4 regions of the Planococcus plakortidis genome follow, and region 1 is predicted to be linked to each of the others. Evidence: riboswitches for the same ligand, from Rfam matches in the RefSeq annotation. Region 1 holds a riboswitch; each other region holds the start of a gene.
The links. A riboswitch is a leader RNA that binds a small molecule or an ion and turns the genes downstream of it on or off. The one in region 1 is predicted to bind S-adenosylmethionine.

Region 1 (7,989 bases):
TTGAAGCAAGACCCGCAAGTCTACGAAAACTTCTTGAACTTCCCTGAACTATATCGCCGGATCCGGATCGACAATATCCAAGGCTATAAAAACTATGACCGCGCACTATTCGACAAGCGGCTGGAGAAATTCGTTGAGAACACACGCGCCAATAACATGTACGGGCAATGGCACGACAATGGGCGCTTATTGGATGAGTAAAAGCTTCTCGCATGTTTCCACCTTTGTTGGGTAGATGTTTCTACTTTTGTTAGGTAGATATTTCTACCTTTTTTAGGTAGAACTTTATGAGGGCTCAACCTTGGCAAAAAATGCTGGCATCTCCACCGAAAAAAGCATCCTTCTTAGCGCTTGTGCCGGGAAGGATGCTTTTTCTTCTATACATATAGCGGATCTTTCGCCGCATCGAGCGGCTGTGCTTCGACAAGCGGATAAAAACAGGCGACTTCCTGGCCCGAGAGCCCTCTCGGTTCGAGCGCCGGCACTTCCGTTTTGCAGCGTTCGGTAGCCATCGGGCATCTCGTATGGAACACGCAGCCGCTCGGCGGGTTGGCGGGTGACGGCAACTCGCCTTTCAAGACGATGCGCTCCCTTCCGCGCTCGAGCAGCGGGTCTGGGACCGGCACTGCCGACAGCAAGGATTGCGTATACGGATGCTGGACTTTCGTATGGAACGCGCCCCGTTCCGATTTCTCCATCACTTTTCCTAAATACATGACCGCCACCCGGTCAGCCAAATGATTGATGACGGACAAGTCATGCGCGATGAAAACATAGGTCAAGCCCAATTGCTTCTGCAGATCCTGAAGCAAATTGATGACTTGGGCCTGCACCGAAACATCCAGTGCACTGACGGGCTCATCACAAATCAGCAGCTCAGGCTCCAGGGCCAGGGCGCGCGCTATGCCGACACGTTGCCGCTGGCCGCCTGAAAACTCATGCGGCAGTTTATCGTAATGCGTGTCCGGGTTCAACCCGACCAGTTCGAGCAATTCCTTGACCCTCGATTCCAGCCGCTCGGTTTTTTTATAGGCTTTCAACGGCGCCGCGACACTGTCTCCGATCTTCATGCGCGGATTCAAACTGGTGTAGGGATCCTGGAAAATCATTTGGACATTGCGCCGCATGCCATGAAGTTCTTTGGCGCTGGCTTCGGCGTAATCTTTTCCGTGGAACAGGATTTCTCCCGAGGTCGGTTGTTGCAGGCCGACGATGCTTCTCGCGAGTGTGCTTTTCCCGCAGCCCGATTCGCCGACGATGCCGAGCGTCTCGCCTTTTCGGACTTGGAGGTCGATGCCGTTAAGCGCTTTGACGTAGCTTTTTTCGCGCTGCAACAAGCCTTTTTTGACGGGGAAATGGACATGCAGCCCTTTGATATCCAATAATGCGCTCATGTTGTCAGCACCTCTTCCAATTGGTTTTTCCGTTCTTCGAATTCATTGCTTGAGAGAATGCACGCTGCCGAATGAGTGTCTTCGCGACGCTCCAGCGGCGGATCAACTTGCCGGCATGCGTCCCGTGCGAACGGGCATCTCGGTTCGAACGCGCATCCTGCCGGCCGGTCGATCAAACTCGGCGGCTGCCCGTCGATCGGGATGAGTCGCTCTGGGCCGCCTTCCCGAATGACCGGGACCGAACGCAAGAGCGACCACGTATACGGCATCGACGTTCTATAGAAGATATCTTCAGCACTTCCCGATTCAACGATTTTCCCGGCATACATGACCAAGATGCGGTCAGCTAAATGAGCCACGACGCCGAGATCGTGGGTGATGACGAGAATGGCCGTGCCGTATTTTTCCTGTATGCCCTTCAGCAAATCCAAAACTTGCGCCTGTATCGTGACATCCAGCGCCGTCGTCGGCTCATCCGCAATCAATAGTTTCGGATTGGAAGCAAGCGCCATGGCGATCAAGACACGCTGGCGCATTCCACCCGAAAATTGATGCGGGTAGCTGTTCATGCGCGCTTTGGCATCGGCAATGCCGACGTCTTCCAATAACTCAATCGCTTTTTCGCGTGCTTGCTGTTTCGGCCGTTTTTGATGCGCTTGAATGGCTTCGATCAATTGCTTACCGATTTTGGATACGGGATTCAAACTCGACATCGGATCCTGAAAAATCATGGCGATGTCATTGCCCCGCAGTTTTCTCAGTTCCGTCTTGCCCATCTCCAATACCGGCTGGCCTTCAAAATAGATCGTGCCTTCCGGATATAGTGCAGGCGGTTCCGGGTTGAGCTTCATCAAGGAATGGGCGAGCACGCTTTTGCCGCTCCCCGACTCCCCAACGATGCCGATGGTCTCTCCTTTTTGGATGGAGAAGGACACGCCGTCGACCGCTTTCACGAGGCCGCCCGGTGTATCGAGATGGACATGAAGATTATCTACTTGCAGCATTCGAATACCCCTTTCAGGCAAGCTTCGTTTTGCGCTTGCGTTTCGCTTGATGTGGATTAAAACTGTCTCTTAGCCCATCGCCGAGCAAGTTCAAAGCCAGAACGGTGATGACAATCGCAAGGCCCGGGAAAATGGAATACCAAGGCGCGATGGTCACGTAAATCTGTGCTTCCTGCAGCATATTGCCCCAAGTCGGTGTGGACGGGTTGACCCCTACGCCAAGAAAGCTGAGAGCCGCTTCCGCTAAAATGGCTTTCGCGAAAATGAAGGTGCTTTGGACGATGACCGGGGACAAAATATTCGGCAATATGTATTTAAAAATAATTACCGCATGGCTCGATCCGGTCGTCTGTGCCGCTTCGATATAGGATTGGTTTTTCACTTGCAGCGTCGCCGAGCGGACGACTCTCGCCATGACCGGGAAAAATGCCAGTGTCAGAGCGATGATGATATTGGTGATGCTGCCGCCAAGTGCCGCGACCAGCGCAAGCGCAAGGATTAGCGCCGGAAATGCCAGAAAGCCGTCAATGATTCGCATCAGCACAAAATCCACTTTGTGGAAATAGCCGGAGATTAAGCCAATCACGGTGCCGATGACCGTCGATAGCACCGCAACGACGACGCCGACAGACAAAGAAACCCGAGCGGCGACGATGGTCCGCGAGAAAATGTCGCGCCCGAAATCGTCAGTGCCGAACCAATGCGCTGATGATGGGCCGGTCAAGCGCTGTTCCGGGGAAATCGCGGCTGGCGAAAACGGCAGCCAGGAACTGGCGGTGATCGCTGCAAGCGCGACAAGTACCAGCATGGCGAGTGCCAATAGATTCGTTTTCTTAGTAAGCATCGGTTTTGTCTCCTTCCAAATGTTCAATCATAGCGGATCCGCGGATCGAGGAATGTATAGAGCAAATCCACTAACAGATTGACGAACACATAAATGCCGGCAATGAACAGGACAATTCCCTGTACGACAGGGTAATCGCGGCGATGGATGGAATCGACCAAGAGCTGGCCGATGCCCGGAATCGTGAACAAAGTCTCGATGATGACCGTGCCCCCGAGCAAGCCGGCCACCGTAGCGCCGAGCACTGTGGTCGTTGGGATCAAGGCATTGACGAAGACATGGCGCATCAATACTTCGCGTTCCTTGACACCTTTCGCGCGCGCCGTTTTGATGTAATCCTGATTGACCGAATCGAGCATGCTGTCGCGCAGCATCCGGGCGATGATACCCACTTCGACGATCGCCAGCACAAACGACGGCAAGAGGATATGGTGAAGCCACGCATCCGCCCCTTCCGCAAACGGCACATAGCCAGCTACCGGAAAGATCGGCAGCGCGACGCCGAAGCCAAGCACCAATAGCGTCGCGAGCCAGAATTCCGGGACAGATACACCGAACAAGGAAACCGATGTGAAAATCGGATCCAAGACGGTCTTGCGCAGCGCGACGATGAGGATCGCCACCGGAATGGCAATGGCGAGCAAAATCACCGTCGATAGCGCCATCAGGCTGAAGGTCGGCCCGAAGTTCTCAGCGATCAGCGAGGTCACCGATTGCGAAGAGTAAACGGAAGTTCCGAGATCCCCCGTGATGACTTGTGAAAACCAATTGAAAAATTGGACGTACAGCGCTTGGTCCAAGCCCAGTTCACGCTCCAAATCAGCAATCGCTTCCGGTGAACTGTCCTCCCCTAAAATGAGGAACGCCGGGTTGCCGGGCGTCAGATGAACGATCATAAAGACGATGACACTGACGACCAGCATGACGGGAATCACCGATAACAACCGGCGAATCGTGTAGTTCAGCATTGCGTGTTCCCCCTTCTCCATAAAAGGAAGAAAATCGCCAGCATCGTTCCTGACGATTTTCTTCTCTTAATTATCCTGTTTGATGGCTCGTCGTTAATTGGTTTTATACGTATTCCAGAAGCGCGGGCCGTACCATTCGCTATAGTCGTGGATATCGGTTGTGCGCGCATTCAAGTTCGAGATGTTCGTCACTTTTTCAAACGGCAATTCTTCATAGAGCGTTTCGTTCAAGCCGGCGAGGATCTGCTGTCGCTCTTCCTCGGATTCCGCTTGTGCCCACTTGGCGATTTGCTCCTGCCATTTCTCACTGTTGTACCAGCCGCTGCTGTTCGAATCCTGGCTCAACATGCCTGCCTGGTTCGGCGAGAAGAACGGGGACCATCCAACGACCACTAGATCCCAATTGGAAGCCTCTCCCCATTTCTCAAGGTATGTTGCCCATTCATAGGATTCCAGCTCGACCGCAAAGCCGGCTGCTTCAAGCTGCTGTTCAGCGATCTCGGCAATTTTCTTATAGTCGTTGGAATCGCTTGAGAAGATGATTTTGATCGGTTCGCCGTCGTAGCTGCTTTCTGCCAATAAGCGTTTCGCTTCCTCCACATCATAGGACAGGAAGCCGTCTGTGTTTTCTTCCGAATATAGTGCGGTTTGGTTCGGCGTGAACAAAGCGCCGTCCAATTCGTAAAATTCCTCGTTTCCGTATGTCGCTTTGGCAATTGCTTCTTTATCGAGCGCCGCGTTCAATGCCTGGCGCACTTGCAGGTCATCGAAAGGCGCTTCCGATTTATCCGGCGTCAACACTGTATAGCCGTTAGTGGCGGTGCCTGCTTCGATATTCGGCGTGCTTTCAATCACTTCGTACAAATCGAGCGGCACTTCATCGCCGAAATCGTAAAGCCCGGTTTTCAAGCCATTAACCACCACTTGAGGGTCTTTGACGATCTTGAAATGGACCGAATCCACATACGCTTTTTTCTCTCCCGTCAAACCGCTTGTCTCATCGGTTCTGGATGCATAGTCGTCGTATTTGGAAAGTACGATTTCATCGCCGCGCTTCCACGAATCAAACTGGAAAGGCCCGGTGCCGATATACTGGTCATGGTCGAGCGGCTTTTCGCCGGCCGCTTCAGCGACCTCTTTCGGCAAGATGACGGCAGCCGATTTTGGGGCAGCCAAGTCGGAAAGTAAAGAGCTATAGGCTTTGTTCAATTGAATGGTTAACTGCAAACCGTCTGCTTCCACGGACTCAACGTGGTCGTTGGTGATCTTGCCGACAGATGACACTTTCAGCCAACGTTCGATGGACGCTTTGGCATCTTCTGCCGTTACTGGTTCCCCGTTATGGAAAGTTACGCCTTCACGCAAAGCAATCGTGTAGGTTTTTCCGTCTTCACTCACTTCATAATCTTCTGCGAGCAGCGGTGCCGCTTCAAAATCCTGGTTCAAGGCAAACAAGCCTTCATAAATATGCCAGCCGATTTTGCGAGCGGCACTTTCCCCTGTATACATCCAATCGAGCGTGTTCGGATCTGCGCCGATCGCCACATTCAATTCTCCGCCTTCTACAGGTTCTGAAGCTGCGCCTGAATCTGATGGGCTTGCTTCACTGCCGGAACAACCGGCCAATCCGATAAGTGCAATTAACGTGATAACTAAAAAGATGATATTCTTCACGATGTTCCTCCTTATGATTTAAAAAATAATGATGCTTCGAGTATGTATGCAACTGCTTAAAAGCCTATCCAAGTTCCCAGATTTTCAATGAAGCGTCGAAGTGTTGATGCGCCAATCTGCCGCTCAAGCTCCGACGGGATTTCGAAAACCATTTGTCCACTGAAGGCACCTCCTTCGCTAAAAATAATTTATCTTACCTGTTTACTTGGTTTTAACGTAATAAAAAAACCCCTTCTTCTTTTCGACAAGAAGAGGAGTGGTTTCATACGTTCGATCGCCTCTCTTATCTCTGTACTCGCGGTACAAGGAATTAGCACAGTGCCGCATTGCGGTCTGCTGCTTTGACGTCTCAGGGCCAGTCCCTCAGTCAATCTCGATAAGATGATTAAATTGTAAAGTTCATGTTACGGCCCTTGATCCAGCTTGTCAACATTATTTTGAAGAAATTGAATTTATTTACATGACGTTGAAATTCGATTTGGTTTACGCTTGCCGTCCTGTCGGCAAAACACTCGACTGTTCGATCCATTCAATAGATTTGGCGACGATAAAATCCAATTCATGGTCCATGGAAGCGATGTGATAGGAATTATGGAGTTCGTGCTTGAACGCGTGTTCTGAACCGACCTTGCCGAGAATATAATCGGTGTTGGCTGGCGGTACGACATGATCTTCAAGCGACTGGAAACACACAACCGGGCAGTGGACTTCGCCGAGCTTTGCGCGGACAGCATCCATATAGCCGAGCAATTGCTGATACGCTTTGACCGGCGCTTGCCCGTAAGTGATTTCCACCGCATCCGCTTTTTTGATATCGGGCGCATCTTCTGTGACGTAAGCATGGGCCGGGCGGCTGCGGTAAGTTTCAAATTGCGGGATGTCGATCGCCGGATTGATCAACGCGATGCCCTGGATTTCAGAATGGCGGCTGGCCAGATCCAAGCTCAAGGTGCCGCCCATCGATTGCCCAATGACAAAGACCGATGTGCATGTTTGCTTGAGTTCTAAATAGGCCTGCTCGACACTCTGGAACCAGTCCTCATTAGAGAATGGTTGCAGGTCCTTGAAATGGGTGCCATGGCCCGGCAGCCGCGGACAGGAAACCGTATAGCCTTGCTTGCCGAGCGCTTCGCCTAATTCCCTGACGCTTTGCGGCGTGCCGAGAAACCCGTGGCACAATAGGATGCCGGTGCTGCCGCCTTTCAGAAAGAAGGCTTCTGCCCCTTGGATGACAGGATATTGTTCGTTCATGCAATCCCTCCTTCAGCTGTTTAAAATCAGGAGGCCCACTAGCTGCCCCTAATGTGAAGTAGTGCGAAAAAAGCTTATTCACATTAGACTATATTTAAAACCTACTTGTCAACTAGGTTTTATAAAATGAACGATCAACCACACCAGGCGCTCCCTTAATGCTTTAAACTTCCGAAGGCTTCCCTTGGCGCGCCCATGACGCAATCGCTGCAATATCAGCGGGCGTCGTGCTGCAACAGCCGCCAATGATGTCAGCTCCTGCTTCATGCCAGGCTTTCGAATTGGCTGAAAACGCACCAGCCGACGGTTCTTCGCTCCAGGTTTTGCTTACCGGGTCGTAAGTGGCGCCGGAATTCGGATAGACGATGACCGGTTTGGAAGATGCGCTTTTCACTTCCTGGATCAAGGATCCGATAAATTGCGGCGCTGTGCAATTAATGCCGATCGCCGCCACTTGCGGCTGGACATCGAGCCAGTTCGCACAATCTGCAATCCGCTCCCCGTCGCTAATATGGAACTCATCTTTCGCGCTGAACGTGAACCAGGCAGACACTTGCGGAAATTCTTCCAGCACGCTTACGATCGCTTTCGCTTCCACGAGGCATGGCAAAGTTTCACATGCTAACACATCCGCCCCTGCTTCGACCAGCACACGGATGCGCTCTCTGTGGAATGCAGCCAATTGCTCTTCGCCAATCGCATAGCCGCCGCGGTATTCAGACCCGTCCGATAAAAACGCACCGTACGGGCCGACAGAGGCCGCCACTAAAGGCTTCGGCCTATCCGAACGATCCGCTGCAGCGTCCCAAAACTCATCGCGTGCTTGCGTTGCCAGCTGGACAGATTTCGTGATC
Region 2 (7,989 bases), 520 kb from region 1:
CAACACTCTGAAAAAAGCAACGGCATGATGCCGTTGCTTTTTCCAGGCTGTCGAGAAACCTCGGCAGCTTTTTTGCGTTTCGCTCCAGTCGGACGCTTTCCGCGGGCGCGGCCTCAGCCGCTTCGTCGCTGACGCTCCTGCAGGGTCTTCGGCTCGCGCTGTTTCCGCAGGAGTCGCCGGCTTCCGCTTCACTGTCGGTATTTTTGACTACTCAATTTCAGCGAATCGGATAGGGGAACCCGATTATTTGGCGATTTTGGCGACTTCCACAATCACTTGAGTCGCTTTTTCCATGTTTTCAGCGGAAATAAACTCAAATTTGCCGTGGTAGTTTTCGCCGCCCGTAAAGATGTTCGGCGTCGGCAAGCCCATATAGGATAATTGGGATCCATCCGTGCCGCCGCGAATAGGCAGGATGGCGGGAGCGATGTCCAATGTTTTCATCGCTTGTTCGGCTTGGTCGACGATTTCCATCACCGGCTCGATTTTCTCGCGCATATTGTAATATTGATCCTCAAGTTCGAGTTCGATCGCTTCTGTCCCGAATTCTTCTTGCAAGCTTGCGGCCACTTGTTCCATATGGCGTTTTTTCGCTTCGAATTTGTCCTTATCGAAATCACGCACAATGTACTGCAGCACGGCTTGTTCGACGGAACCATTGAAATTATTCAAATGGATAAAGCCTTCATAGCCTTCTGTTTTCTCGGGCACTTCATGGGATGGCATTTCTGCTTGGAATCGTGTGGCGACCGTGATGGCGTTGACCATCTTGTCTTTTGCAGAACCAGGGTGGACGCTTGTTCCGTGGACGGTCAATTTCGCGCTCGCGGCATTGAAGCTCTCGTATTGAAGCTCGCCAAGCGGCCCGCCATCCATCGTATACGCATAATCTGCACCGAAACGGGCGACATCGAATTTATGCGGTCCGCGGCCGATTTCCTCGTCAGGTGTAAAGCCGATACGGATCTTGCCATGTTCGATTTCAGGGTGGGCCATCAAATATTCCATCGCCGTCATGATTTCGGCAATTCCCGCCTTGTTGTCGGCGCCAAGCAAAGTCGTGCCGTCTGTCGTGATCAAGGTATGGCCGATGTAGTTCTGCAAAGCAGGGAAATCAGCCGTTTTCATCGTCACTTTGCCACTTAGTGGAATATCTTTCCCGTCATAATGTTCGATGCGCTGTGGGTTGACGCCTTTTCCGGTGAAATCGGTCGCGGTATCGACATGTGCGAGAAAGCCGATGACAGGGCGCTGCTCTTCCGTATTCGCCGGCAATGTGCCGAATAAATAGCCGTGTTCGTCCACTTCAACTTCCTCTAAGCCGATATCCTTCATTTCTTTCTCCAGTTCGTTGAGCAGATCCCATTGTCCGGGTGTAGAAGGTGTAGCGTCATTTTCAAAATCGGATTGCGTGTCGATTTTGGCGTAGCGAATCAGGCGTTCGATCAGGTTTTCGATCATTGTAGAGCCTCCTATGTATGGAATGACTCCATTTTAACACGAAATTCGAAATACATAGAAAAACCTCGAACGCCTTTCTCGTTACGTTCCAGCCGGACGCTTTCCGCGGGCACGGCCTCAGCCGCTTCGTCGCTGACGCTCCTGCAGGGTCTTCGGCTCGCGCTGGTCCCGCAGGAGTCGCCGGCTTGCACTCCACTAGCGTCGAATAATTATTTATTCAACTCGCTTTTATATTTCATTAGAAAGTAATTAGGATATTAAATAAATAATTTGTAAACGAAAAGCTATGACTTCCTTAACATCTTTAAAAACCAGCGCCTGAGCGCTGGTTTTTAGTCTTGTTGCTTGGCGGCGAGTGACCGGATATGGGCTTGTTTGACTTGCGCCAGTAAAGCATGTTCAGTCAGCAAACGGTAACCGGTTTGGGCCAATGCTTTTGCCCCTTTGATCAAGGCTTCGTCGCCGGCTTTCGAGCGGGCGGCTTCCCGGAATTCTTCGGTATGGGCAATGAGGCTTTCGGGTCCGATTTTGATGTAGCCGTGGGCAGTCGGCACTTCATAGCTGATGTTGCCGGCATCGGTCGAACCGAGTCCGGAAATGCGAGAGTCGGCTACTTGGTCGCCCAGTGTTTCAAGCTCGGCTTTAAGAATTGCATCGAGTTCAGGCGTAACGACTAAGTCTTTCACTTCGTTCTGGAAACGTTCGATTTCGACCCGTGCGCCTGTTGCGAGGGCAGCACCTTCAGCGATGGCCCGTACTTTTTTCGCCGTCTCCGCTGTTTTTTTCCAAGAATCCCCACGGATATAGAAGCGGGCAGAGGCGTACTCCGGAATGATGTTCGGTGCATCGCCGCCATGCGTGATGATGCCGTGGACCCGGGCATCATCCGGCAGTTGCTGGCGAAGGGCGTTGATGCCATTGAACAATTGAAGCACGGCATCGAGTGCATTGATGCCTTTTTCAGGAGACCCTGCAGCATGGGCCGGCTTGCCGTAAAAATGAAAACTCAAGGGATCGACGGCGAGTGATGGGCCAGTCACAGCTGAATTGCCTGAAGGATGGAGCATCAATGCGGCGTCGATTTTTTCGAGCAGACCGTGTTTGACGAAACTTCCTTTCGCGCTGCCATTCGGCCCGCCTTCTTCAGCGGGGGTGCCGAGGACGACGACGCGCCCGCCGGTCAATTCCAAGGTTTTACTGAGCGCAATCGCGGCTGCAACACTGGTCGTGCCGATAATATTGTGCCCACATGCATGCCCGATGCCCGGCAAGGCGTCGTATTCAGCAAGAAACGCGACGGTCGGTCCAGGCTTTTGGCTGTCGCGGACTGCGTAAAAAGCGGTGTGGTGGCCAGCGACACCGTATTCAACCTGGAATCCCGCTTCTTCAAGCAATCCGGTCAACAGTCCGCTCGCGAACACTTCTTCGTTGCCGATTTCCGGATTTTCATGGATGGCATGGCTGATGCGTAAATACTGTGCACGGTTCTTGTCGATCGATTCCGTAATTGTCTCGCGCGCTTCGCTAATGATGGTCATGTGATCGTCCCCCTCGAATGGAATTTCATTTTTCAACGGCATGCAACTGCAAATCGTTTGTTTACTTATTGGTAATCGACTAATTCTTCAACCGAAACGAAAGTCGGGATTTGAGCGCCTTCGGTATGCTCGATGACAAATTCAGCTGTATCTTCTTCCTGATACAATTCGACGATGCGCTGATACGCTTCGTTATCTTCCTGGCCTTTTTGTGCGGCAATCAAGTTGATATATGGTTTTGCCGTATCGCTTTCGCGGGCGATAGGGTCTTCTGTCGGGTTCAATCCGGCGTCGACGGCGATGCCATTATTGACGACGGAAGCAGCGACATCGGCCATGGCACGCGGCGTATGGCCGGAAGTCATAGGGACTATTTCGATGTTTTTCGGATTCTCGACGATGTCTGCTTCTGTCCCCGTCAGCCCTGCCTCGTCTGATAAAGTGATAAGTCCGGATTCATCGAGCAAAAGAAGCGCGCGGCCCATATTGGTCGCTTCATTCGGCATGGCGATCTGGGCGCCATCAGGAAGTTCTTCGATCGAGTCGTATTTTTCGGAATACAAGCCCATCGGCGCAATGACGGTAGAGCCGATCGGGACGATATCGACATTGTGCTCTTCGACAAATTCATCGAAATACGAGATGGTCTGGAAAGCATTCAAATCGAGTTCACCTTCAGCAAGTGCCAGGTTTGGCGCGACGTAATCCGAAAAGGTGATGATGTCGAGCTCGATGCCTTCTTTTGCGGCTTTATCGCCGACATAATCCCAGATGGTCGTATCCGATCCGCTGATGCCAAGTGTCACTTTCGTGGTTTCTCCGGCTGAGCTGTCATCTCCACATGCGGTGAGAAGTGTGGCTAGTCCTGCTGTTGCTATAAGTGCTGTCAGTTTTTTCATGGTGAAATCCTCCAATTGGGTTTTTATAATAGTTGATTTGATTGATCGATAGGTTAATGCGGATTAAGTTAACTCCGCCGTACTCTTCTGGACATAAGGTTGCCGAGCGATTGGACGCCTTGGACTAGGACAACGAGAATAGCGACAGTCAAGAACATGACCAGGGTGTCGAAACGCTGATAACCATAAGTGATGGCCAAGTCGCCAAGCCCGCCGCCTCCGATCGCGCCGGCCATGGCGGATGCGCCGATCAAGCCGACGATGGCGATCGTCAAGGCGAGAACAAGGGAGCTGAGCGCTTCCGGAATCAGGAAGCGGAAAATGATCTGGCCGGGAGAGGCACCCATTGCCTGTGCGGCTTCGATGACGCCTTTATCGACTTCAAGCAAAGAGTTTTCGATGAGCCGGGCGATGTATGGCCCTGCGTAGAATACCAGTGGGACAATGGCTGCGGCCGTGCCGATCGAGGTGCCGACAATGATGCGCGTCAATGGAATGATGGCGACCATCAGAATGATGAATGGAACCGAACGGAAAATATTGATGATAATGTTCAATACGTTGAAGACCGCTTCGTTTTCCAGCAAATGTCCTTTTCTTGTAACGACCAGCAAGATGCCGAGCGGCAAGCCGATGAACAGTGAGAACACGAATGAAGCGCCCGTCATGTAAAGCGTTTCCCATAGAGCTTCGAGGATTTGCGATTGATCAACCTGCATGCTGCTGCACCTCCTCTACTTGGATGTTGTCGTTGCGGATCGAGGCAAGAGCCCGGTCGATTTCAGTGGGTGCGCCGTCGAATTCCACAATCAAGTTGCCGTACGGAATGCCTTGAAGTTCGGTAATATTGCCGAACAATACATTCAAATCAAGCTGGAATTCGCGCGATACCCTTGACATGAACGGCTGGCCGACCGAATTTCCGGTAAACTGCACCCGGTAGATCGGCCGTGCGCCATCATTATGACGGATCTGCTCAAGCAGGGAGTCCGGCAATTCATCGTTCATGACGGAACGGACGAAACGCTTCGTCGTCGAATGCTTTGGATTGGTGAACACTTCAAATACGCTGCCTTGTTCGATGACGCGCCCCTCTTCAAGGACTGCCACTTTGTCGCAGATTTCCCGGATGACGCCCATCTCATGGGTGATAAGCAAAATGGTGATGTTGTATTCCTGGTTGATGCGGCGCAAAAGATCCAGGATCGACTGGGTCGTCTGCGGGTCAAGTGCCGACGTTGCTTCATCGCATAGCAGTATTGATGGGTTTGTGGCGAGTGCCCGCGCAATGCCGATGCGCTGCTTTTGCCCGCCGGATAGTTGGTCGGGGTATTTCTTGGCTTGGTCGGCAAGCCCGACAAACTCCAATAGTTCTGCGACTTTCCGGTCGACTTCCGCTTTCGGGGTCTTGGCCAGGAGCAGCGGCATCGCGATATTATGGTGCACGGTTTTTGAGTTCAGCAAATTGAAATGCTGGAAGATCATGCCGATGTCTTTTCGCGTATCGCGGATTTTACGTGCGCTCAAAGTGGAAATATCCTCCCCGTGGATGAGCACGCGGCCTTTCGATGGGCGCTCGAGCAAATTCACTGTGCGGATCAATGAGCTTTTTCCGGCACCGCTGAATCCGATGACGCCGTAAATCTCGCCGGTCTCGACGGTCAAATCGATGCCGTTGAGTGCATGGACTTGCTGTTTGCCGGATACATAAGTTTTCTCGACTGCTTCAAATTGAATCATGGTGTCCCTCCTGTGGCTGCAAATAACGATTCGAATGAGTGCGTACGAACACTTTCTTGAAATAACAACAAAAAGCCCTCTTTTTTCTTGTCCACAAGAAAAAAGAGGGCTCCAAAATATGAAACCATCTCATTCTCATCTTCCAAATGCCGAAGCATTTGCAGGAATTAGCACAGTTTTCGCGGATTTGCGAATCTGCTGCCGAAACGTCATAGGGCCTGTCCCTCGATTTCTCTGGATAAGAAAGTGATGTAAGCTATTCAATTCGTGATTCCTACTCTATTTTGAATTAAGGAAAAAGTCAACAGCTTTTGAAGATTTTTTTTTGGCGGCCCCAGACATTTATAGTAGTTAAAATTTTTTGAAAAATATGCTTGACTTTGAATGGCGGTGTCCCCTATACTTTTCCTCAAGCAAAAAAATAACTGAATACTCTTATCACGAGAGGCGGAGGGAATAGGCCCTACGATGCCCGGCAACCGACAGGCTCATGTCTGGAAAGGTGCTAAATCCTACAGCGCGCATTTGCGTCGCTGAAAGATAAGAGGAGGCAAATCCGTATATGACGGCCCTCTTCTTTCTGAAGAGGGCCTTTTTGTGTCCTCCTCAAACCCGAACAACCATTATAAACACAGGAGGAATTGACAATGACAAACTTCAAACCAGAAACTCTTCTATTACACGGCGGCCAAGAACCGGATCCAGTGACAGGCGCTCGCGGCGTACCGGTCCATAAAACGACTTCTTATGTATTCAAAGATACTGAGCACGCACAGAACCTATTCGGCTTGAAAGAGACAGGTAATATCTATTCGCGCATCATGAACCCGACAGTCGATGTATTCGAACAGCGCGTCGCTCTTCTTGAAGGCGGGACCGCTGCAGTAGCTTTGTCGTCAGGAATGGCAGCCATCGCCTTCTCCGTGTTGAATATAGCGGAAGCGGGAGATGAAATTGTTGCTGATAGCAATTTGTACGGCGGCACTTACAACTTATTCGCCAACACATTGCCGCGCTACGGCATTAACGTAAAATTCGTCGATGCGACCGACCCTGAAAATTTCCGCGCAGCGATCACGGACAAGACAAAAGCCTTGTTCGGCGAAATCATCGGAAATCCGAGCTTGAACGTCTTCGATGTGGAACGTGTGGCGGATATCGCGCATGAAAATGGCGTACCGCTGTTGATCGATAATACATTCGCATCGCCTTTTGTCAGCAACCCGATTGAATTCGGCGCAGACGTGGTCATTCATTCCGCCACGAAATGGATCGGCGGGCACGGGACGACGATCGGCGGCGTAGCAGTCGATGCAGGACGTTTCAACTGGGACAACCCGCGCTTCCCGAATTACACGGAACCGGATGAAACATACCACGGCATCCGCTTTGGAATCGATGTGCCGGAAGCCGCATTCGCGACGAAATTGCGTGTCCAGCTGTTGCGTGATTTCGGGCCATCGCTCAGTGCGGACAGCGCCCATGCACTGCTCCAGGGACTTGAAACTTTACATCTCCGGATTCCTCGCCACGCGACGAACGCACAAAAAGTCGCGGAATACTTGAATGGCCATCCGCAAGTCGAATGGGTCAATTACCTCGGGCTTGAAGGGCATCCATCCAAGGAACTTGCAGATAAATATCTGAAAGACAGCTACGGTTCGATCGTCAACTTCGGTATCAAAGGCGGGCGGGAAGCCGGCCGCAAAGTGATCGACGGTGTCAATTTATGGTCTCACGTGGCGAATGTCGGCGATGCCAAATCATTGATCATTCATCCGGCCTCAACGACACATCAGCAATTGACAGCAGAAGAACTGAAAAACAGTGGCGTCACGGAAGAATTGATCCGTCTGTCTGTAGGACTGGAAAACCATGAAGATTTAATCGCTGATTTGGAACAAGCGATCCAAGCGGCAGTACTCGAGAACGCGTAAGGAGGGATTGGGATGACGACAGTATCCATCGGCCAGCTGACACTTGAATCAGGTCAATTATTGCCCGAAGTGGAATTAGCGTATGAACGCGTCGGAAACAGTTCTGCACCGGCGATTCTGGTTTGCCATGCGTTGACGGGCGATCAATATGCAGTGGGAACTGCAGATCAACCGGGCTGGTGGGCAGGGCTGATCGGCCCGGGGAAAGCGGTGGATACCGGGCAGTTCCAAGTCATCACTTTCAATGTACTCGGCGGCTGCAGCGGTTCGACAGGCCCGCTTTCGGTCAACCCGGAAACCGGTGAACCTTACCGTGCGGCATTTCCTGAACTGACGATCCGCGATATGGTGAGAGCGGAGAAAAAGGCGCTGGAGGCGCTGGAGATCGACCACCTTGCAGCAGTGATCGGTGGA
Region 3 (7,989 bases), 790 kb from region 1:
CGTATCATCAGTTTGTACCTTGAACATTTCATATTCAACGTCATCTAATTTACCGGTCCATCGCAAACCTGAAACTTCCGGCAACAAGGAACGATGATCACCCCAGTTTAAGACATGTATGAGTTGAAGTTCTTTTTCAGGGAAGGAAGCAATACTTCTGGCATTGTAGGCAGGCTTATGGGAGTAGATTAACAAACGTTCTGCCAAATCGATATAGGTAGACCATGTGTCTTCATTTAACGGTTGTGCTCCATGAAGCCTGCCAATATAGATTTTATGGTTGTTCGAGTCATTGGTATACAACCAATTTTCCTGAGAAATTCGTTTGCCTAGTGTTTGATAGTCTGCTTTTCCAATATAAAGCAAGACATCACTTCCATACACCGGGTGAGTTCCATAAATTTGATAGATTCCATAGTCAGTTTCGTCATTCATTAAATTGGGCAAGTCCTTTAGTTTATAAGAACCTTCCCATTGGATTTGAATCAAAGTTGATGCAGTGATGGTCATATAATAAGCTCCTTTTAAAAAATAAGATATTATAAAAATATAAGATGATCATAACTTAAATTGTTAAATATTTGTATATTAGTGTATAATTTATAATGCTATTTACACAAATAAATTAATAGTTAAAATGTATTAATTAAGTTAAATGTTTTTAAAGATGAATAGGGGGAAACTTATGAAAATTACTATGGAGATGAGTGAAAAAGCATACCCGATAGCCAAAAGAGTTTTTGCAGGACATCTTACAAGAAATAACGGGAAGATTGAAATCAATAGAATTTCGGGAATGAACGAAGGATCTGCGCAAGCGTACATCATGATTTTTCTGGCTATGATGAGTGGAGAAGAATACAAACGGGCATTTAATAATGAGACAAACAAGTTTTTGTTGGAGAGTATTCGAAAAGATTACGGTGAACAGCGCTTCGTCAATGCATTAAATGCTGTACAGAAGCATATAGATTATTACTCCACTCTCAATAAAGGAAATTTAACAGGTTTGCAAACTATTGTTGATGAGTTAAGGCCATGATTTGTTAAGTTGTTTTGCACATAGTGGGCGAAATATGAAAAAGAATGAAGCCGCTCCGAAAATACGGAGGGGCTTCTTTTTTTTGCTTAAATTGTGTGGTGCACAGGGACGAATTCAGTCATGCGCAAGAGATAAACTCCGCCATATCCATACTCTCAGTCATTTCCTTACGTTTAAATTGTGTCTGACACAGGGACAGGAACAGAAATATGCCGGAATTTCGCGACATCGAACAATCCCCGGTCGGTCAGTTTCAGGTGGGGAATGACCGGCAGCGACAGGAACGATAAAGTCAGGAAGGCATTGAAATGGGTTGGAGCACCGATCTGAAGCAGGCTGTGATCCATTGTCTTCAGCTGCTCATAAACTGCAGGAAACGGTTTGTCGGACATCAAGCCGGCAATCGGCAGCGGCAAACTGGCCAGGACTTCGCCATTTTGGACGACCGCCAAACCGCCTTGCAGCTGCTGGAGTGCATTGATTGCTGCTAACATATCGTCATCATTCGTCCCGACCACAATGACATTATGCGAATCGTGCGCGACGGTTGTCGCGATGGCGCCGTTTTGGAGGCCGAGCCCTTTGACAATGCCGAGCCCGATGTTGCCGGTCGCCCGGTGGCGTTCGATGACGGCGATTTTCAAATGGCCGCTTGCCGGATTCGAAACAAACATGCCGTCAGCGACTGGCACGTCTTCTATTAAATGCTCGGTGATCAATTTGTTCGGGTTGATGCCGATAATATGTGCGGCCGCATTCGTGCCCATTGGAATTTGCAGCATGTCTGCGGACAGTTCGGCAATGCGTACTGTTTCCCGCACCGAGGAGCTGTCACAGTCTGTATTTACGGGCCCTGCATAGCGGCCGTCTTTCGCCGCCAACTGCCCACTTTTATAGACTTCAGCAATCGTGAAGTCTTCCAAATTATCGAGCAAGACAAAATCTGCGTCATAGCCAGGAGCGATGGCACCTTTATGATGAAGCCCGAAACATTGGGCAGCATTCAAGGTCGCCATGGAAATGGCGGTGATGGGGTGGATGCCATACTGAATGGCTGTCCGGACGTTGTAATCGACGCTGCCTTCTTCGATCAGATCATCAAGGTGCTTATCATCTGTGCAGAACAAGCAGCGCTGCGCATTTTGTTCGGTTACGCCTTCGAGTAAAGCGTGCAGGTCTTTCGCGACAGAACCTTCTCGCAGCATGACGTACAGGCCGCGTTCAAGGCGCATCGCCATTTCCTCTTTCGTCACGCATTCGTGGTCCGTCAAGATGCCGGCGGTGCCGTAAACATTGATATCATTTGCGCTGAGTCCCGCTGCGTGGCCGTCGATTTGATTGCTCAGCAGGAGTTTATCGAGGATCGCTTCATCTCCATTCAATACGGCGGGGAAATCCATCACTTCCGCCAAGCCGAGCACTGAATCGCGCCCGGCAAAAGGCCGCAAGTCGCCCGCAGACAACCGGGCTCCCGCATTCTCGAATGGCGTCGCCGGGACACACGACGGCAGCATCATTTTAATATCGAGCATTGCCGATCGCGCATCTTTCAGCATGAACTCAAGCCCGTCCGTCCCGCTGACATTGGCGATTTCATGCGGATCGGTAATGGCAGTCGTCACGCCGTGCGGCAGCACGATTTGCGAGAACTGCTGGGGCGTGACCATCGACGACTCGATGTGGACATGGGCATCGATCAAGCCGGGTGCGATGAACTTTCCTTTGGCATCGATTTCCTCGATGCCCTCATACTCACCGATTCCGACGATCACGCCATCGCTGACCGCCACGTCTCCGGTCGTCAAGGTTTTCGTGAAGACATTGACAATCGACGCATGGCGGATGACGAGGTCTGCTTTTTTCCGTTTGTTGGCAACGTCGATCCTGTTTTTCAATTGGGCTTTTTTCAAGTCCATTCACGCTCCTTTTGCTGCTCGCTTGTGTATTCAAGGAGATTCGAGTTTTGCTTTATTCTACAGCAGGGCGGCTTCAAGCTCTAGCAAAAAAGAGAGGAATGTTTGAGGTGTCCCTGTGTCAGACACAATTCAAAACGCAGAAAACATGTGGGAAGTGGATTCCGGTTTGAATCGGCCCCTGTGTTACACACAATTCCCGTCAAAAAAAGGCAAGCGCAAATTCGCGCTTGCTTTCTCCATTTATTCTCCGAAAATCTCCTCGGAAACTTCCACGATGTAGCGGAGTTTGTCCCATTGCTGCTCTTCGGTCAGGAGATTGCCGTGATGCGTCGAAGCGAACCCACATTGCGGGCTGATGCACAGTTGCTCGAGTGGCACATATTTTGCGGCTTCTGCGACGCGTGCTTTGATCGCTTGTTTGTCTTCGAGTTCGCCGTTTTTCGATGTGAAAACGCCGAGTACGACTTTCGGGCCGCCTGATGGAATGTGCTCGAGTGGCTGGAAGCTGCCCGAGCGGTCGTCGTCGTATTCAAGGAAGAAGCCATCGACTTTTTCCTTGGCGAACAAGGTCGGGGCGATCAATGCATAGCTGCCTTCGAATGCCCAGTCGGATTGGTAGTTGCCGCGGCACAAGTGGGTCGTCACGGCAAGGTCTTCCGGTTTGCCTTCGAGCACGCCGTTTGCCACGCGAAGCGCCAAGTCGATCAAATAGTCGCGGTTGTATTTGCCGTCGTTGAACGGGATGTCGGGCGATGACAGCCCGGCAATATAGACATCGTCGATTTGGATATAGCGCGCACCGGCGTCATAGAACGCTTTGAGAGCGTCACGGTATGCTTGGACAACGTCTTTCGCATAGTCTTCCAGGTCCGGATAGATTTCTTCGTTGCGGATGCCTTGGTTGAAAAATTGGTTCGGGCTTGGGATCGTCAGTTTCGGGACGGCGCGGCCGCCGACGATTTCCTTGAATTCGACGAAATCGCTGAGGAAGGGATGATTTTCATTGAATGAAATCTTGCCGGTATTGCGGACGTCGTAGGCTTCGGTTTCGACGTTTTTGAACTGATAACCTTTTTCCGGCGTATAGCCTTCGAAACCGTTGATATGAGACATGAAGTCGGTATGCCAGAACGTGCGGCGGAACTCGCCGTCCGTCACGGCTTTGAGCCCGACTTCGATTTGCTTGTCGACGATGCGCTTGATTTCCGACGTCTCGACTTCCCGCAGCTGATCTGCCGTAATGGCACCTTCCTTGAACTGTTTGCGGGCTTCGTGAATGCTGTCGGGGCGCAATAAGCTCCCAACGTGATCCGCCTTGAATGGTGCTGTAGTTAGTTTAGGGCTTGTTTGAATAGTTGAATGGGTCATGTGAAATTCCTTCTTTCTGTTTTTAGTGTAGGTGATGGAAATGAAAAATGGGGCTTTCTTCAAATAAGAAGAAAGCCCCGTTTATGGGAAATGCATTCTTCTTATCTTCTAGGCTATCGCCTATTGGAAGTAGCACCTTGTCCTGGATCAGGGCGGTTGCTGAGACTTCACAGGGCCAAATCCCTCCGTCTCTCTTGATAAGAAATCGATTATTGAGTTAGTTGTAAATGATTGATGTTCACATTAAAGCAATCTTCGGACAATTGCAAGGGAGAGGGGAGTTTTTTGTTTGTGTCCCTGTGCATCACACAATTCAAGAGATACCGTATACAAGATGGGTGAATATGAAATGCTTAAAAAGATAGCTCTTCGGATGTCGTCGTGAATTTTCATGCTAATTGATAAATAGTCATAATTGTGCCGGACACAGGGACAGCTACAATTCGGGGCAGCTGCAATTCATAGGGGTTTCCTGCTCTCAATTGTCAAAAACAGGCCGCCGTAATAGGATTCCACATTCACGATTTCCAGCGGTGAACGGTTCACCAAATCGAACGTATCGCGGTTTAAATGGCAGCCGTCGCAGAGCTTTTTCCAGACGGGGGTCAAGGCTTCCTGGGTTTTGCCCATGACCGGCTGGTCCATTTTGACATGTTCGAACATGAGGATCTTTGCACCCGGTTTACTGACGCGGCAGATTTCTTCAAGTGCTTTGACAGGGTCAGGGATTGTGCAGAACACCAATGTCGCAACGACGGTATCGAAGCTGTTATCGTCAAAAGGCAGTTCTTCAGCAATCGCTTCGTACGTATGGATCGGTGTTTTCGATTTCCGGATGCGTTTGCCGGCTTGTTTGCCCATCTCCGGGTTCGGTTCGATGGCATCGACCCGTTCGGCATTTCGGTAATAGCGGAAGTTCGCGCCCGTCCCGAAGCCGATTTCGAGCACGTGCCCCGTCGCTTGCAAGACGAGGTTTTTGCGGATCTTCTCAAAGCGGGTTTTCTCTAACGGCTTCATGGCCGTGTCGTATATATGTGGCAGGAATCCAGCCATCTTATCAGCTCCTTTTTCGTTTGCTTACTATTCTTCTCACTTTCCCGTCTGGGGCTTTATCTACTCCTCTAATGAACAGCTCGTATAGGATTATACAAAAACTATACAATATGCGTTTTTAAGCTTATGATGAAGGGAATAACAAGGATATTGGCTGAGGGTTAAAGAAATTTCCATATAGGCGGTTTTAAAGTAAAAAGCGATACATATTTCATTAAAAAAGGGGCGGTACATATATGGGCAAAGCGAAAAAATCCGTAATCGTGATCGGGGGAGGCCTTGGGGGCTTGTCGGCGGCGATTTCATTGCAGCAAAAAGGCTATGAAGTTTCGTTGTATGAAAAGAACGGGCATATCGGCGGGAAAGTGAACCGCTTGGAGCGGGACGGCTTCGGCTTTGATTTGGGCCCGTCGATTTTGACGATGCCGCATATCTTTGACCGCCTGTTCCAGGGCAGCGGGAAGAACATGGCGGATTATGTGCCGATGCAGCGCCTGGAGCGCGAGTGGCGCTCGTTTTTCCCGGATGGTACGGTGATCGACTTGTATCACGATCTTCATTTGATGGAGCGGGCGAACCCGGCTTTGTCGAAAAAGGACATGAAGGAATATTACGCATTGCTCAAGTACGCGAAGAAGATTTACGAGACGACCGAGCGCAGCTATTTGAAGGAAGGCTTCGAGTCGCCGAAAGAAGCGGTCGCCCAAAACGGCATCCTCGCGACTTTGACAGGATTCGATTTGACTTCGACGATGTATAGCGCAATCTCCAAACGCATCACGAACCCGCATTTGCGCGACATGCTGTCGTATTACGTCAAATACGTCGGCTCTTCGCCGTATAGCGCACCCGCCGTGCTCAATATGATGATTTACATGCAGCATGCGCAAGGCTGCTGGTATGTGCCGGGCGGCATGCACAATCTGGCAGGCGGCCTGGAAAGATTGGCCCGCGAAATTGGCGTCCAGATCCATACCGGGATGGGCGTGATCCGCGCCTTGACGAGCGCGGAAGGCAAGATCACCGGTGTCGAACTCGAAGACGGAAGCTTCCAAACCGCTGATTATTACGTATCGAATATGGAAGTCATCCCGTTCTATCAAAAAATGGTCAAGGCGGAACATGAGTTTGTCGACAAACTGGAGAAGAAATACGAACCGGCAAGTTCGGGGCTGGTCTTGCATCTCGGCGTCAAGAAGACCTATCCACAATTGAACCACCATAATTTCTTCTTCTCGGACAATTTAAAAGAGCAGATGGACAAAGTATTCGAGCGCCACGAGCTGCCGGACGACCCGACAATCTATCTCGTCAACGTCAATAAGACCGACCCGAGCCAGGCGCCAGAAGGGCATGAAAATATTAAAATCCTGCCGCATATCCCGTATATCCAGGACAATCCGTTCACACCGGAGCAGTACAAGGAATTCGAAGAGCGTGTCATCGATAAGCTCGAACGCATGGGGCTCGACGGCCTGCGCGACAATATCGTCGTGCGCGACGTCTGGACACCGCATGATATCGAGCGCATCTACGGTTCGGACCGCGGCGCGATCTACGGAACCGTCTCCGACAAGAACAAGAATGGCGGCTTCAAGCACAAGAAGCAAAGCGAACTATACGACAACCTGTATTTTGTCGGCGGCACCGTCAACCCGGGCGGCGGCATGCCGATGGTGACCTTGAGCGGCCAGCAAGTGAGCGATAAGATCGTCAAGCGCGATAATCAAAACAATTAAAAATCTACAATCCTGAGACGGTTTTTTCCGTTCTTACGGCTTATGCTACTTACAATTCAAAAGGCGATGCCAATGACTTTAACAAGTCGTCGGCACCGCCTTTTTGCATGTTCATTTTCCGAGTGTCACCGGCAGTTCACGGACGCCCCGGACGATCATGCCGGGACGCCAGTCGAGTTCGTTTTCCGGAACGGCGAGCGCCATGCCGGGAAAGCGTTTCAATAGCCCATCGATCGCGATTTGGCCCTCAAGCCGTGCGAGCGGGGCGCCAAGGCAGAAATGGATGCCTTTTCCGAATGCCAGATGGGCACTTTTTTCGCGGTGGATGTCGAACAGTTCCGGGTTATCGAACTGCTCGGGGTCATGGTTCGCCGCGTTCAGCGCAACGATGACCAAATCGCCCCGGTGGATGGTTTTTCCGCCGAATTCCAGGTCTTCCGAGGCCCATCTTGACGTGCTGAATTCGACCGGCCCGTTCAAGCGCAGCGACTCTTCGATGGCCTGGCCGATCAGTTCAGGCTGGATGCATAATTCCTGCTGCTGTTCGGGATGATTCAGAAGCGTAAGTACGGTATTGCCGATCAAGTTCACGGTCGTCTCATGCCCCGCGATGATCAGCAGGGACACGAGGCCGTACAGTTCTTTTTCCGTCAGCCGGTCGCCTGCTTCTTCAGCTTCGATCAATCGGCTAATTAAGTCGTCTCCCGGTTGTTGGCGCACTTTTTGGAACCATTCACCGAGATAGCGGACAAATTCATTCATATGCTCATAAACGCTAACGCCTGCTTCGCCACTCGTGCCTTCGATGAGCGAGTTCGACCAAGTCCGGAATTTATCTCGGTCCTGTGAGGGCACGCCCAAGATTTCGCAA
Region 4 (7,989 bases), 410 kb from region 1:
TGTGCCCGTTGGCCGATATTCTCTTTGATTTCCGCAATTTCCTGATAGCTCAAAATCCCGCCGAACACCGCCGTCGTCAACAGCACGAGCGAAGTCGTCAGCAAGATGATTTTTGTCTGCAGCGATAATTTTTTCATGGCACCCGTCCCCTGTAGCGACCGTTTTTCATTAGATGTAGTCTACCATATCCCAAAATGGCTGAAAGAAAAAATTCTTGGAATTCTCTAAAAACATTATTTTCCCACTAAAAAACCCTGTTCTCCCAAACGGGAAATCAGGGTGTGGCTTCATTTTTTTGTAATATCAGCTTCCAGCTCGACTACGACATTGCCTTGGATGGCGCGCGTGATCATGCAGGAAGACTCCGCTTTTTCCGCGAGTTTTTGGGCCAGCTTGAATTCCTTTTCCCCCGCTTCTGCTGGCAAGACGACTTTCGGCCGGTGGATGATCTTTTTATAGGTGATGACTCCATTTTCGACTTCTACAATTCCTTCCGATTCCATCGTCAGCGACTCTTTCGCAAGTTTGCTGCGCTCCATCATTGCGGCGAGTGTAATGATATAGCAAGTCGCTGCCGCACCGAGCAGCATTTCGTCAGGATTCGTGCCGACTCCTGGGCCGTCCATTTCCGGGGGAATCGAGATTTGCGTCTTCAAATTCCCCGATTCGATGGTCCCGACATCGTTCCGGTTGCCGGGCCAGTCTGCTGTTAAATGAAAACTATGCAAAGCCATTGCTGTTTCCTCCTCTTCTATTCCCAATCTTCCATATCTTCGCTTCGCGGCATCGCTGTGATGGCTCCCGCCCGCGTTGCACAAAGAGCCCCCAGCTTATTGCCGAATCCAGCGCAAGCAATCAATTCTTCCTGGTCTTCCGGCATGCCATTTAAATGGACATGACGGATGATGCCTGCCATGAACGCATCCCCGGCGCCTGTCGTATCCACAGGCTTGACCGGCACAACCGGCACATGGATCGTCTCCTCTTTAAATACCGCGTGCGTGCCATGCTCCCCGTCCGTGACAAAAACGACAGGCAGCCCGTAAGCCTTCAGGCGCTCGATGCCCGCTTCCATTGAATCAGCTTCCATGAGGAACAATAATTCTTCGACCGTCAATTTCAAAATATCCGCCTGCGGCAAAAAGCGCAGGACGGTTTGACGGCACAACTCCTCGCTTTCCCAGCGCAGCGGCCGGATATTGACATCGTATGAACAAATCACTTTGTGGGACTTGGCCAGTTCCAAAGCCTGCGCCGTCGTTTCACGCGCTTCCGGATGGAACAGCGTCCCTGAGCAAAAATGGAACAGGCTCGCCGATTCGAACGCTTCACCCGCCAGTTCCTCTGCCTTCACTTGCACATCCGGCGTTTCATTATCATAAGAAGCGAAGACACGATCGTTCGTTTCCGTTAAATGAATATAGACGCCGCTGATGCGTTTTTCCGGATGTTTGATGGAATGGGTCAAATCGACACCTTCCGCCCGCAACGCCTGGCAGAAAAAGTCCGAAATCTCATCGTCGCCGGTAACCGTGATGAATGCCGACGGAACCCCGAGGCGGCTGACGCCGGCAGAGACGTTGACGGTGGCGCCTCCGAGATACAGATCGAATAAATCGTTGTTTTTAGTCGTAGCAATATAATCGACAAACGCGTCGCCGTAAGTCAGGACGTGCCTGTTAGATTCCATAATCCTCTCCCTTTCTCCAAAGAACCCTTGTCCGCTGCAGATACTGCCTGCAGTGGCCTGTTGAAATTCACTTTCCCTATTATTTCAACAGAAAACAAGCAGGGCAAGGGAAAAGTTTGAAAAGTACAGAGCAACGGTGTCTTCACATAAAAAAAGCCGGAGAAAAACTCTCCGGCCGGCTTATGCCATTATTCAGCCATCCACTCCGGTTTGCCGAAGCCTTCGAATTGCTCATCGATGACCGCTTCAAATTCTTCCGACTCGACAATCTCCACCAAATCCGCCGCCAGTTCACTGTCTTCATTTTCAGCAGAAACAGCTACGACATTGCGGTACTGGTCCGGCATGTTCTCGAGCGCCAACGCATCAAGTAAGTCCATGTCCGCTGCCAGCGCGAAGTTGCCTGGAACGGCTGCGAGGTCTGTGCCTTCAACAGCGCGCGGCAATTGCCCCGCTTCGATCGGCTGGAACACCAGGTTTTTCGGATTTTCCGTCACATCGCGCTCAGACGCTTGAAGCACTTCCGCTTCCGGGTCGAGTTCAACCAAGCCTTCATCCTGCAGCATCAATAATGCGCGCGCACCGTTGACAGGATCGTTCGGAATCGCGATCGTCGCGCCATCGGATACCGCATCGAGCGAATCGAACTCATTGGAATAGATGCCCATCGGCGCGGTCGGGACCGTAATCAAGGCGCTCAGGTCCATATCATTTTCTGTTTCGAAGTTTTCCAGATAAACCGTATGCTGGAACAAGTTGGCGTCGATTTCTCCGTTGTTCAACGCGTTGTTCGGCTGGATATAATCGCTGAATTCGATCGTTTCGACCGTATAGCCTTTTTCTTCAAGCGCCGGTACGATCGCTGCGTTCAGCATATCGCTATAAGGGCCGGCAGTCGCGCCGAGCTTAATGTCTTTCGACGCTTCGCCGCCTTCTGTCGTTCCTGTGTCCGCTTCTTCTCCGCCGCATGCGGCTAAAGTGAGCGCGCTCGCTGCCAATATCCATGTGAGTTTCTTCATGTTATTCTCCCCTTATCGTTTATCGAGTTTTTTGGCTGTAAAGTCGCCTGCCTGTTGAATCAATTGGACGAGCACGATCAAGATGACGACCGTCACGATCATGATCGTATTATCATATCGGTAATAGCCGAAACGGATCGCCAAATCGCCGATGCCGCCGCCACCGACGACGCCCGCCATCGCGGAATAGGCGATGAGGCTGATGACCGTCAGCGTGATGCCTTGGATCAGGCTCGCCTTTGCTTCCGGCAACAGCACGTCCTTGATGATCATCCAAGGCGTGGCACCGACCGCGATGGCCGCTTCGATGACGCCTTTATCGATATCCCGCAGCGCGGTTTCGACGATGCGCGCGAAAAACGGGATCGCCGCCACCGATAAGGAAACGCTCGCTGCGACCGGCCCGATCGTCGTACCGGTGATCAATTGCGTCAGCGGGATGAGTGCGACCAGCAAAATGATGAACGGAATCGACCGGACAATATTGACGACAAACCCGATGACGGAATTGACCGGCCGGTTTTCCCAGAACAGGCCGCGGTCCGTGACGAACAATAAAATGCCGAGCGGTAAGCCGACAATAAGCGCCACTGCGAGCGAGATGCCGATCATGATCAAGGTCTGGTAGAACGCCACTTGGATTTCCGGCCATAATTCGATGATTCTTTCCCATTCAATTCCCATGATCCATCACCTCCACAATCGCTTCACGCTGCTCCAGATAGTGAAGCGCCTGACTCACATCTGTTTGAGCACCTTTCAGTTCCATCACGAAAATGCCGAGCGGCAATTCCTGTATGTATTCGATCGCCCCGTGCAGGAAATTCCCTTTGACCGGATAGCTTTGCAGCATATCGGAAATAATGCCGTCCCCTGCGACCTCGCCTTTGAACAACACTTTGACGATCGTGCCATCACATTTCTTCAGGATTTCTTCCGGCACATTGAATGACACGACGCTCGAGATGAATTCCTTAGTCAAAGCGGTTTTCGGTTCTGCGAAGATATCGTAGACACGGCCTTCTTCAATGACCTGCCCAGCCTGCATGACCGCCATGCGGTCGCAAATTTCCTTGACGACGTTCATCTCATGCGTAATCAACACGATCGTGATATTGAGCTTGCGGTTGATGTCTTTCAATAAACGCAAGATCGATAAAGTCGTATTCGGGTCGAGTGCGGATGTCGCTTCATCGCACAACAGCACGGCCGGGTCATTGGCAAGTGCGCGGGCGATACCGACGCGCTGCTTTTGCCCGCCGCTCAGCTGTGCCGGATAGACATTGCGTTTGTCCGACAAGCCGACCATTTCCAGCAGTTCATCGACGCGTGGTCCGATTTTCTTGCCCGGTGTGCCTGCTGCGCGAAGGGCGAATGAAATGTTCTCAGCGACCGTCTTTTGGCTGATCAAGTAGAAATGCTGAAAGATCATGCCGATCTTAAGGCGCGCTTTCCGCAAACCGTCGCCACGCAGTTTCGTTAAATCCTGGCCGCCGACTTTCACCGTGCCTGACGTTGGCCGTTCAAGCAAATTGATGCAGCGGATGAGTGAACTTTTCCCGGCGCCGGAATAGCCGACGATGCCGAAAATCTCACCGGTCTTCACTTCCAAAGTGACATCATCGACGCCTTTGACCGTGCCATGTTTCGTTTGATAGGTTTTGCTCAGTTTTTCGATTTGAATCATGCTGTCAACTCCCCCAGGCAAATAAAAAATGCCTCTTTTATCAAAAAGAGACATCGAAAATTAGAATTTCGACTTATCTTTCAGAATGGATTCCATTCTGCAGGACTTGGCACCTTCCCATAAATGGGGGTTGCCGGACGTCATAGGGCCTTACCCTCGGTCTCTCTTGATAAGCATGCGTATTTGGTTGTTTTCAATATTACCTGCAGGGGCAATGGCTTGTCAATGCGATTTTTCAAACTTTTTGTACAATGGGACGCGCCGGTCATCGAATACGGGGATGCGGCCCCGCACTTCATCGACTTCCGAGAGATCGATGTCGGTGTAGCCAATGCCTTGTTCTTGCCCCATGTCCATCCGCACTTCTCCCCACGGCGCGATGACCATCGAATGGCCGCCGAACTCATTTTTCGGGTCGCTGCCGATGCGGTTTGCGGCAATGATGAAGCATTGGTTCTCGATCGCGCGCGCCTGCAGCAGGATGCGCCAATGATCGATACGCGCTGCCGGCCATTCCGCGGGCACGAAGATGGCCTTTGCGCCGTTCAGCGCTTGTGCACGCAGCCATTCCGGAAAGCGGATGTCATAGCAGATAACGCCGCCGAAAGTCTCGCCGCCTATTTCGAACGTGCCGAGCGACTGGCCTTCTTCGAGGTGGATATGCTCATCCATCAAGCCGAAGCGATGCGCTTTGTCGTATTCCGAAACGAGTGCGCCCGTGCTGTCGACCACATACATCGTATTGTAGAAACCGCCCTTTTTCTTCGTGGAGACCGAGCCCCCGACGATATGGACGCGATGCTCTTTGGCGAATCGTTTCAGGAAATCCGCCGTTCGGCCATTGCCGTCCGCCAGTTCATCAAGTTCCGTCAATGCATAGCCGGTGTTCCACATTTCAGGCAGGACGATGAGCTCTGCGCCGTTTTCTGCCGCTTCTTCCAAATAATTTTCCACGCGTTGAAAATTCGTTTCCGGTCCCCCGAAAGCGATATCCATCTGCACACAAGCGATCTTCATGTTCTCTCCCCCTGTAGACAGTTTAGATTAAACTCTATAAGATTTGAGGTAGATGTGCAATTATTTAGAAAATGAGGAGGATTCCATGGACTTTTCAAATCGATTACAAAATCTTCCCGACCAATTTTTCGCCGCGCTTGTCGCAAAAGTTGCAAAAGCGGTCGACGAAGGGCGAGACGTCATCAACCTGGGCCAGGGAAACCCTGATCAGCCAACACCGCCGCATATCGTCACAGCCTTGCAAGAGGCAGTGGCGGACCCGAAAACGCATCGCTATTCGCCGTTTCGGGGACTCGGCACATTGCGTAAAGCGGCCGCGGATTTCTACAAACGGGAATACGGCGTCGATATCGATCCGGATCTTGAAGTCGCCATTCTTTCCGGCACGAAAATCGGCTTTGTCGAATTGCCGATTGCGTTGCTGAATCCAGGTGATTCCCTGTTACTGCCAGATCCCGGCTATCCGGATTATCTGTCCGGCGCACCGCTCGCCGACATCGAAATCGATTTGATGAAGCTCGAGCAGGACAAGGGCTATTTGCCGAACTTTGACGATGTGTCGGAGTCGGTTCGAGAGCGTGCCAAACTCCTGTATTTGAATTACCCGAACAACCCGACCGGCGCTACGGCCGACCAGTCATTCTTTGACGAGACCGTACAGTTCGCCAAAGACAACGACATTGCGGTCGTGCATGATTTCGCTTACGGGGGCATCGGTTTCGACGGCCAGAAACCGGTCAGCTTCCTGCAATCCGACGGCGCGAAAGATGTCGGCATCGAAATGTATACCCTATCGAAAACCTATAATATGGCGGGGTGGCGCATCGGGTTTGCAGTCGGCAATTCCAAGATGATCGAAGCCTTGAATTTGATCCAGGACCATTTGTTTGCCGGCATCTTCCCTGCGGTCCAGCTTGCCGCGGCTGAAGCACTCAGCGCAAGCCAAGCATGCGTCGACGGCCTTGTTGGGCTATATGAAAAGAGACGCCACGTATTGGTCGAGGAATGCCGCCGGATCGGCTGGGACGTGGAAGCGCCTAAGGGGTCGTTCTTTGCCTGGCTGCCCGTTCCGGAAGGCTTCACGAGCGTCGGTTTCTCCGATTACCTGCTGGAGAAAGCGGATATCGCTGTCGCCGCGGGAAGCGGATTCGGCTCGGGAGGCGAAGGCTTCGTCCGCGTCGGCCTATTGGTCGATGAACAGCGCATCAAAGAAGCACTTGAACGAATCGAGAAATTGGGCATTTTCACTAAATAGGCATAAAAAAAGAAGGCGCAATGCCTTCTTTTTTATTTTGTATTAACGACCATTTCCATGTCCCAATACAGGTCGGAACTGAAGCGGTCGTCTTGATGCACTTGGGCAGCCAGTACATTCTCTCCGTCTTTCAGATGGGAAAGCGCCTCTTTATCCAAGTAGATTCGCTCGATCCGGTCTTCACTGCCGAGGTCTTGATCGCTCACCGCTTCCTGGTAATCTTCAAAACCGAATTCGCCTGTTTCCGGCATATTGAAACGCATGATCTCTTCTCCGTTCAAATACAGGATGACCGCATCATCGACGCCGAACTCCACATAGCCGAGATCGCCTATTTCTTTCACATCCTCCACTTCGAATGCCGCCCTGAAATACGTCAAGGCGATTTTTTCGGTCTCATCCCCGCCAAATCCGACAAGCGTTTCCACAGGGCCAAATTCCGGCCGTTCCTCATCTTCCGGGAAGCCGAGCGGGCCAGCGCCCCGTGACCACTTGCTGTCATCAAAATCGGCTTTAACCCAGTCTTTTTTCTGGTCACTGCCATCATCCAAATACCGCCATTCACTGCCCGCATCGAGCAGCCCGATTTCTTCATGTTCCACCAATTCGAATTCAACCGCATTGCTTTCCCACACTGTATCGCCATCTTCCACTTCTGCATATACTTCCACTTTGCCAGGTTTTGCATCTTCCGCCGCCTCGATTTTTCCGTCTTTGATCCGGATGTCATCCCGGCTCGTTCGATAGGTCACCGATTCAGGCGAAATATCGTATTGGCCGCCTTCTTCGTTTTCGCCTGTAATCTTCAATTCCGTTTCAGGATAGAAGGAATTCTCTTCCGTGGCCAGGACGGTGCTGTTTGCTTCAAGTTCCACTTTTTCAAGCGCTGGCACGACCGTTTCGATGGATGGGTCTTTGATGATTTCGTATTCATCGACCAACTCTTCCGTATCGGTTCGGTAGGTCTCAAAGCGCAAACGCGTCGGCTCCACTTGGATATTCATATAAGTCGGCACGCCCCATTGTTCGCGTACCGCCGAATACGGTTCGCGTTCTGTCTGCATGCCATAGAATTTACTGCCGCTCGCTGTGTTCCCGGTAATATAGACGGTGCCTTCCGGATTGACTGGCACCTCGCCTTGCATCATATGATTTTTTAACGGCTGGAAATTTTCCATCTGATAAGTTCTTACATAGGAATGGTCATGCCCCATCAATACCGCATCAAAGCCGAGTTCGTCGATTGTCGGCACAAGCTGGTCTCGCAAGTTCAACACTACTTCACTTTGCGAATGTGCAGCAGCGCTGTAGATCGAATGAT

Region 2: linked by a shared signal. The riboswitch ahead of BBI15_RS13370 (O-acetylhomoserine aminocarboxypropyltransferase/cysteine synthase family protein) and the one ahead of BBI15_RS15925 (ABC transporter substrate-binding protein) in region 1 are both predicted to bind S-adenosylmethionine.
Region 3: linked by a shared signal. The riboswitch ahead of BBI15_RS03760 (5-methyltetrahydropteroyltriglutamate--homocysteine S-methyltransferase) and the one ahead of BBI15_RS15925 (ABC transporter substrate-binding protein) in region 1 are both predicted to bind S-adenosylmethionine.
Region 4: linked by a shared signal. The riboswitch ahead of BBI15_RS13995 (methionine ABC transporter ATP-binding protein) and the one ahead of BBI15_RS15925 (ABC transporter substrate-binding protein) in region 1 are both predicted to bind S-adenosylmethionine.

Annotation. Positions count from the first base shown of each region.
Region 1 is NZ_CP016539.2:3,198,257-3,206,245, forward strand. It holds gene BBI15_RS15900 (YdeI/OmpD-associated family protein) at 1-201, shown strand, start outside; gene BBI15_RS15905 (ABC transporter ATP-binding protein) at 378-1,394, opposite strand; gene BBI15_RS15910 (ABC transporter ATP-binding protein) at 1,391-2,398, opposite strand; gene BBI15_RS15915 (ABC transporter permease) at 2,412-3,242, opposite strand; gene BBI15_RS15920 (ABC transporter permease) at 3,266-4,210, opposite strand; gene BBI15_RS15925 (ABC transporter substrate-binding protein) at 4,304-5,884, opposite strand; SAM riboswitch class I at 6,165-6,267, opposite strand; gene BBI15_RS15930 (alpha/beta hydrolase) at 6,368-7,135, opposite strand; gene mmuM (homocysteine S-methyltransferase) at 7,299-7,989, opposite strand, start outside.
Region 2 is NZ_CP016539.2:2,675,969-2,683,957, reverse strand. It holds gene pepT (peptidase T) at 244-1,461, opposite strand; gene BBI15_RS13390 (M20 family metallopeptidase) at 1,794-2,999, opposite strand; gene BBI15_RS13385 (MetQ/NlpA family ABC transporter substrate-binding protein) at 3,065-3,898, opposite strand; gene BBI15_RS13380 (methionine ABC transporter permease) at 3,967-4,617, opposite strand; gene BBI15_RS13375 (methionine ABC transporter ATP-binding protein) at 4,607-5,638, opposite strand; SAM riboswitch class I at 5,771-5,883, opposite strand; SAM riboswitch class I at 6,071-6,185, shown strand; gene BBI15_RS13370 (O-acetylhomoserine aminocarboxypropyltransferase/cysteine synthase family protein) at 6,286-7,575, shown strand; gene metX (homoserine O-acetyltransferase MetX) at 7,588-7,989, shown strand, end outside.
Region 3 is NZ_CP016539.2:724,842-732,830, forward strand. It holds gene BBI15_RS03745 (GIY-YIG nuclease family protein) at 1-510, opposite strand, end outside; gene BBI15_RS03750 (hypothetical protein) at 686-1,042, shown strand; gene ade (adenine deaminase) at 1,216-2,958, opposite strand; gene BBI15_RS03760 (5-methyltetrahydropteroyltriglutamate--homocysteine S-methyltransferase) at 3,199-4,326, opposite strand; SAM riboswitch class I at 4,425-4,530, opposite strand; gene BBI15_RS03765 (class I SAM-dependent methyltransferase) at 4,786-5,379, opposite strand; gene BBI15_RS03770 (phytoene desaturase family protein) at 5,616-7,118, shown strand; gene BBI15_RS03775 (cytochrome P450 family protein) at 7,230-7,989, opposite strand, start outside.
Region 4 is NZ_CP016539.2:2,791,124-2,799,112, forward strand. It holds gene BBI15_RS13970 (ATP-binding protein) at 1-137, opposite strand, end outside; gene BBI15_RS13975 (OsmC family protein) at 288-734, opposite strand; gene BBI15_RS13980 (carbohydrate kinase family protein) at 752-1,690, opposite strand; gene BBI15_RS13985 (MetQ/NlpA family ABC transporter substrate-binding protein) at 1,879-2,709, opposite strand; gene BBI15_RS13990 (methionine ABC transporter permease) at 2,722-3,393, opposite strand; gene BBI15_RS13995 (methionine ABC transporter ATP-binding protein) at 3,383-4,396, opposite strand; SAM riboswitch class I at 4,467-4,572, opposite strand; gene BBI15_RS14000 (carbon-nitrogen family hydrolase) at 4,619-5,413, opposite strand; gene BBI15_RS14005 (pyridoxal phosphate-dependent aminotransferase) at 5,499-6,668, shown strand; gene BBI15_RS14010 (purple acid phosphatase family protein) at 6,701-7,989, opposite strand, start outside.